Regions from separate parts of the Lelliottia sp. genome, predicted to be linked through region 2. Evidence: riboswitches for the same ligand, from Rfam matches in the RefSeq annotation. Region 2 holds a riboswitch; each other region holds the start of a gene.
The links. A riboswitch is a leader RNA that binds a small molecule or an ion and turns the genes downstream of it on or off. The one in region 2 is predicted to bind thiamine pyrophosphate.
Positions count from the first base shown of each region.

Region 1: linked by a shared signal. The riboswitch ahead of thiC (phosphomethylpyrimidine synthase ThiC) and the one ahead of thiM (hydroxyethylthiazole kinase) in region 2 are both predicted to bind thiamine pyrophosphate.
Region 3: linked by a shared signal. The riboswitch ahead of thiB (thiamine ABC transporter substrate binding subunit) and the one ahead of thiM (hydroxyethylthiazole kinase) in region 2 are both predicted to bind thiamine pyrophosphate.

Region 1 is NZ_JAZQNX010000009.1:7,141-9,403, reverse strand. It holds gene thiC (phosphomethylpyrimidine synthase ThiC) at 1-746, opposite strand, end outside; TPP riboswitch at 827-935, opposite strand; gene rsd (sigma D regulator) at 1,115-1,612, opposite strand; gene nudC (NAD(+) diphosphatase) at 1,709-2,263, shown strand, end outside.
Region 2 is NZ_JAZQNX010000024.1:196,358-198,620, reverse strand. It holds gene thiD (bifunctional hydroxymethylpyrimidine kinase/phosphomethylpyrimidine kinase) at 1-338, opposite strand, end outside; gene thiM (hydroxyethylthiazole kinase) at 335-1,105, opposite strand; TPP riboswitch at 1,141-1,237, opposite strand; gene ACKI5T_RS13965 (hypothetical protein) at 1,918-2,154, shown strand; partial or broken gene ACKI5T_RS13960 (hypothetical protein) at 2,155-2,263, shown strand, end outside.
Region 3 is NZ_JAZQNX010000010.1:147,902-150,164, reverse strand. It holds gene sgrR (HTH-type transcriptional regulator SgrR) at 1-926, shown strand, start outside; TPP riboswitch at 963-1,063, shown strand; gene thiB (thiamine ABC transporter substrate binding subunit) at 1,095-2,078, shown strand; gene thiP (thiamine/thiamine pyrophosphate ABC transporter permease ThiP) at 2,054-2,263, shown strand, end outside.

The DNA of each region.
Region 1 (2,263 bases), on a different contig from region 2:
TCGATGGATGACGTAACGGCAGAGTTGCCGATATTGGCGTTGACCTTTACCAGGAAATTACGGCCAATAATCATCGGCTCGGATTCCGGATGATTGATGTTGGCAGGGATAATCGCGCGCCCGGCAGCCACTTCGTCACGCACAAACTCCGGTGTGATGTTCTCCGGTAGACGAGCGCCAAAACCTTCGCCCGGATGCTGGTGGCGCAGCACTTCGCTGCGAATCCGTTCACGGCCCATATTTTCGCGAATGGCGATAAATTCCATTTCCGGGGTCACAATACCCTGGCGAGCATAATGCAGCTGCGTCACACATTTGCCTGATTTCGCCCGCTTTGGCGTCAGCAGACCGGTAAAGCGCAGTTCATCAAGACCATCATCTGCGAGGCGTTCTTTGGTGTAGGCGGAGCTGCGAACGGTGAGCGCTTCGCTGTCATTACGCGCGTCAATCCACGTCTGCCGCAGTTTTGCCAGCCCTTGCTGAACGTTGATGGTAACGTCGGTATCACCATAGGGGCCGGAGGTGTCATATACCGGCACCGCTTCGTTATCCTCAAACTGCGGATTTTCTTTGCTGCCGCCGAGAAGCGTAGGGCTAAGCTGGATTTCGCGCATCGGCACGCGAATATCGGCCTGCGAGCCGGAAATGTAGATACGCTTCGAGTTCGGGAAAGCGGTGCCTTCCAGGGTGTCGATGAAGTGTTGTGCTTGTGCGCGCTGTTCGCGGCGGGTCAATTTTGCAGACATAGCTCATTCCAAAATAGTAAAGGAAGTGGCTTGTCAGACGACGGATGAAGCAAGAGGTGATCGCCCAGAGGCGATACAACAGCAGATTGACTCTTGTTCCCTTCGCAGGTATTAGCCTGATCAGGTTCCGCGGATCCCGAATTAACGGTCTCAGCCCGGCTTACGCTCTGGGCACTCCGACAAGAAATTTACACTCCATCCTTCAAGCTGCCTCGTTATTGGCTGCCTTCATTCACCCCGGTCACTTACTGGTGCAAGCTCCCGGGGATTCACTCAGTTTCCGCCGCGATGCAGCATGAATGATTTCGTGTAATACCCCCTCGTGAGAGGGGCGAATATTTGTAAACTACGCGTTAATGATGAATAACTCAAGCTGGCCGCGCGACGTTATCTTCGTTGCTGGCCTTTAAATTGTTGTCCAGCGCGAGGGCAATCAGCTTGTCTTCCAGCGTAAAGCGTCCTTCCAGGGCTTCGCCGAGATCGGACAGCGCCTGCTGAAACTCCAGATAGTTATCCTGGTCGATCGCATTTTCGAGCGTGGAGTCGTAATAATCCATAATCTGCTGGGTGTTTGCTTCCAGCTGCGGGTAGAGTTTTGTCGCCGCTAAATACGGATTCGTCCCTTCCATTTCACGGATAATACGTTCATAAATATTGAAATGGCCGTCGGAAAGGTAATCCACCAGACTCTGACAGAAATTATCCAGCGCTTTTTCGTTCAGGCGCATATAGGATTCTTTGCCAGGCTTAATGCCAACCAGATTATAGTAGGCAACAAGCAATTGTTTGCGCACGTGCAGCCAGCGATCGACCAGTTTATTACTTCCTCCAACGCGCTCTGTCAGGCTTTCTAGCTGGTTTAGCATGTTTGACTCCGCAAGGTTAAGGTTAAAAGCTGCCCGCCTAAATTTGTAAGAATATTGTTATCAACATGCCTGTGAAGCGAAGGTAGTGCAATAGATATGGATCGTATAATTGAAAAATTAGATTGTGGCTGGTGGATCGTCAGCCATGAACAAAAATTATGGTTGCCCGCAGGGGAGTTACCTCATGGCGATGCCGAGAAATTCGATCTTGTGGGGCAACCCGCATTAAAGATCGGTGAATGGCAGGGCGATGCAGTGTGGTTGATCCAGCAGAATCGCCGTCAGGATATGGGATCGGTGCGTCAGGTGATGGATCTTGATGCGGGCCTGTTTCAGCTGGCCGGGCGCGGTGTGCAGTTAGCCGAATTCTATCGCTCGCATAAGTTCTGCGGCTACTGCGGTCACGCCATGCATCCGAGCAAAACCGAGTGGGCGCTGCTGTGCAGCCACTGCCGTGAGCGCTATTACCCGCAAATTGCACCCTGCATCATCGTTGCTATTCGTCGCGATGATTCGATTTTACTGGCGCAGCACGTCCGCCACCGTAACGGTATTCACACGGTATTGGCTGGATTTGTCGAGGTCGGTGAAACGCTGGAGCAAACCGTCGCGCGTGAAGTGATGGAAGAGAGCGGGATCAAAGTCAAAAAT
Region 2 (2,263 bases):
CCACTTTTCGCCAGCATCACCGTATCAAGCACAACGTTTTTTACGCGATAGTGTCTGAGACGCTCCGCAACCGCTTCAACAATATCAGTCTCGGCAAGCATGCCGATTTTGGTGGTATCAATGCGGACATCGCTGAACACTGAGTCCAGTTGGGCACCGACAAAATCCGGTTCCACACGGTACACCGACTGCACGCCGCGCGTATTTTGCGCCACCAGTGCGGTAATGACTGAGCAGCCATACGCTCCAAGGGCTGAGAAGGTTTTCAGATCCGCCTGAATCCCCGCGCCGCCGCTCGGGTCCGTGCCAGCAATGGTTAATGCGTTAATACGTTTCATGCCTGCGCCTCCAGGTTCCAGAGCGCGTCAATAAACGCGCTGGAAAAGCTCCCTGGCCCGCGGCTTTGTTTGACGGCAACGCTACCGGCTTGCTTCATAAACCCGCATGCGGCGGCAACATTGTCCAGCCGGTCGCCCGGCAATGAACAGCTTGCCGCGACAACGGCCGAGAGCGCACAGCCTGTCCCCACGACGCGCGTCATCATCACATCGCCGCCAGTGATGGTCTGCGTACGTTGCCCGTCGGTGACGTAATCCACTTCGCCCGTCACAGCAACAACGGCGTGAGTTTGTCGGGCAAGAGCAATGGCGGCAGGCAACGCGCTGGAAGCGGTATCGGTGGTATCAACGCCTCGCCCCCCCGCGCTCATACCGGCAAGCGCGAGAATTTCAGAGGCATTACCGCGTATCGCCGCAGGTTTGAGTGAGAGGATTTGATGGCAAAAACGGGTGCGATACGACAACGCGCCCACGGCCACGGGATCCAACGTCCAGGGCTTTCCAGCGGCCATTGCACCTTCGATTGCCCGACGCATCGCCTGCGCGCGCGGCGCGGTCAGCGTGCCAACATTGATCAGTAAGGCATCAGCCATCGCTGCAAATTGCTCTGTTTCTTCGGCTTCAATCACCATCGCGGGAGATGCGCCAAGTGCCAGCAAAACGTTGGCCGTAAAGGTTTGCACCACATCGTTGGTCATGCAGTGTGTGAGCGGGGAACGCGTGCGGAAGTGATGTAAGGCGTGTAAATCAAGTCGGTCAGGCTGCATGTTTCGCTCCTGCCTTGCGAGAAGAAGCGATAACCTTAACAGTCACCTGACTTCCCTACGCTGGCATTATCCAGATCAGGTGGTACGGGTATTTCTCAGCCTTCACGTAGAAGGGCACCCCGAGTCAAATTACCTAAAACTTCAGTAATATGGGCAGCGTAGAGGAAGTAATTATCGAATGCAAGTCTCCTGGACCGCTCTTTTCCGGTCAAGAAAATACTGTAAACATTTATTATTATTGGCCTATTTAGATTGAGTTATTCCTTATATGTGTAGACATTTAATGTCATTGATTTTTTGGGATAAATAATCTAAGCCTAAGTATTAAACACACATTGCGCTTTACTTTCCAGTCTATTTAAAAAAGTAAAATCAATTAAAACAATCAATTATGTGAAACGCCAGATAAATACCAGATTTTATACATTCGTATTTTTCGTGATCTAAATCAAATATAAAAGGGGCGGATTACTGGATAGTTGTGCAAGGTAACTACTTCGTTTCTCTGTAAGAGACGCTCTAACTGAATGACATCCTGATAATGTGGTAGCAAATGTTAAAGCTTATTATTGCTTCGGCAATCGTATCAATCTCCCTTGTCGCCACAGGTGTTTTCATCGGTGTGATATATAAAAACACGGTTATCAGCATGGCTGGCAATTGCATAAATGAATAACTTAAATTTTATTATTTTGTCATTTTAAAAATGAATATTTCACTTAGCGTGATCTGCCAATATAAATAACCTGCAAAAAGTCAGGTTATTTCGCCGTGTCGTTTGATAAAAAAATAAATAATATTAGGGTCAATGAATGAAGAAGATGGTGTTAGCTGTTTTAGTCTGCGCCGTAGCACTTTCTGGTTGTACGACAGAATCGCAACGTATTGCCAATTGCACAAACACCGGCGTCAGCCTGGATACGTGTTTTAAAGTTGATCATGATAATCAAAACGTTAGCCGCGCGGCAGCGCTCCAGAACGCGTACAAACGTTCAGATGAATACGCAAAGCAATACGATAATAAGCATTATCATCATGGTGTTGAATAACATGCACAGGCCGCACACGTTGCCGATCCGCTACGTGAAGCGTCATTCTCGGCAAACGGTATTAAGGCCACGGTCAGCAATGGTTTCTTTACTGCCACCATTAACGGGA
Region 3 (2,263 bases), on a different contig from region 2:
GCTATGTGCCGTCGATGATTTTGCCTCACGAGTGGCAATCGATGCCCCAGTTTGCCAGCCAGCCTGTTGGCACCGGTCCTTACGCGGTGACGCGTAACAACAATAATCAGCTCAAGATCCGCGCTTTTGATGATTACTTTGGTTATCGCGCACTGATTGACGAAGTGAATGTCTGGGTGCTGCCCGACATCAGCGAAGAGTTCAGCCCTGGCCTGACGCTGGAAGGCCCCACCGAAGGCGAGAAAGCGGTTGAGAGCCGCCTTGAAGAGGGCTGTTATTACCTGCTGTTTGATGCCCGAACGCATCGCGGAGCCAGCCGTGAGGTGCGCCAGTGGGTGAGCCAAATTCTCGCCCCTGCCAATCTGATTTATCAGGCGGAAGAGCAGCACCAGACTTACTGGTTCCCGGCGTATGGGCTCCTTCCTCGCTGGCACCATGCCCGTCCAGGGCGCGGCGAGAAACCCGCCGGGCTGGAATCCATCACCCTGACCTATTATCGCGAGCACGTTGAACACCGTTTTATTGCCCGAATCATGAGCAAACTGCTGGCCGCAGAGGGCGTGAAGCTCGAGATTCAGGAAGTGGAATACGATGAGTGGCACCGCGGCGAAGCGGTGAGCGATATCTGGCTCAACAGCGCCAATTTCACCCTGCCGCTCGACTTCTCCCTGTTCTCGCATCTGTTTGAAATCCCGCTTATTCAGCACTGTATTGCTCGCGACTGGCAGCAGGACGCAGCACAATGGCGCGCCGGAGAGATGAATCTCGCCGTCTGGTGTCAGCAGTTGCTGTCGCAGCAGGCGATGGTTCCGCTTATCCACCACTGGCTGATGATCCAGGGGCAGCGCAGTATGCGCGGTTTGAGAATGAATACCTTAGGCTGGTTTGACTTTAAATCGGCCTGGTTTGCACCGCCGGAACCATAACACTTTCGTAATATTCACCAAATCATTACACTACTGCTGTTCTCAACGGGGTGCTGCATCGACGATGTGCGCTGAGATAATACCCGTCGAACCTGATCCGGATAACGCCGGCGAAGGGATTTGAGGCTGTCGCTCAAAATCCTTTGCCACTCAACTTTGAGGTGCAAAGTGTTAAAAAAAGTTCTCCCCCTGCTGGCGCTGTTTGCGCTGCCTGTTTTTGCCAAACCCGTCTTAACGGTCTACACCTACGACTCCTTCGCCGCTGACTGGGGCCCTGGACCGGTCGTCAAAAAAGCCTTTGAGGCCGACTGTAACTGCGAGCTGAAATTCGTGGCGCTGGAAGATGGCGTCTCGCTGCTGAACCGTCTGCGCATGGAAGGTAAAAACAGCAAAGCCGACGTGGTGCTGGGTCTCGATAACAATCTGCTGGACGCGGCCTCACAAACCAAACTGTTCGCCAAAAGCAGTGTGGCGAACGATGCGGTTAACGTTCCCGGCGGCTGGAAAAATGACACGTTCGTGCCGTTCGATTACGGCTACTTCGCGTTTGTGTATGACAAAAATAAGCTGAAAAATCCGCCAAAGAGCCTGAAAGAGCTGGTTGAGAGCGACCAGAAATGGCGCGTGATTTATCAGGATCCGCGCACCAGCACGCCGGGTCTGGGCCTGCTGTTGTGGATGCAAAAAGTCTACGGTGACAAAGCGCCAGAAGCATGGCAGAAGCTGGCGGCGAAAACCGTTACCGTCACCAAAGGCTGGAGTGAAGCCTACGGCCTGTTCCTTAAGGGCGAAAGCGATCTGGTTCTGAGCTACACCACCTCTCCGGCGTATCACATCATCGAAGAGAAAAAAGACCATTACGCGGCGGCGAATTTCTCTGAGGGGCACTATTTGCAGGTGGAAATGGCCGCACGTACGGCAGCCAGCAAACAGCCTGAACTGGCTGAAAAGTTCCTGAAATTTATGGTCTCACCGGCATTCCAGAATGCGATCCCAACCGGCAACTGGATGTATCCGGTAACCAACGTGACGCTGCCTGCAGGTTTTGATCAGCTGACCAAACCACAAACCACGCTGGAATTTACCCCGCAACAGATTTCCAGCCAGCGCGCCGCATGGATCAGTGAATGGCAACGCGCCGTCAGCCGCTGATCCCCGGCTGGCTGATTCCTGGGCTGATTGCCGCCATTTTGATGGTGGTCGTCAGCCTGGGCGCATTTCTGGCGCTGTGGTTTAACGCACCTGAGAGCGATCTCGTCGCGCTTTGGCATGACAGCTATCTCTGGCATGTCGTGCGTTTCTCTTTCTGGCAGGCGTTTCTCTCTGCCCTGCTCTCC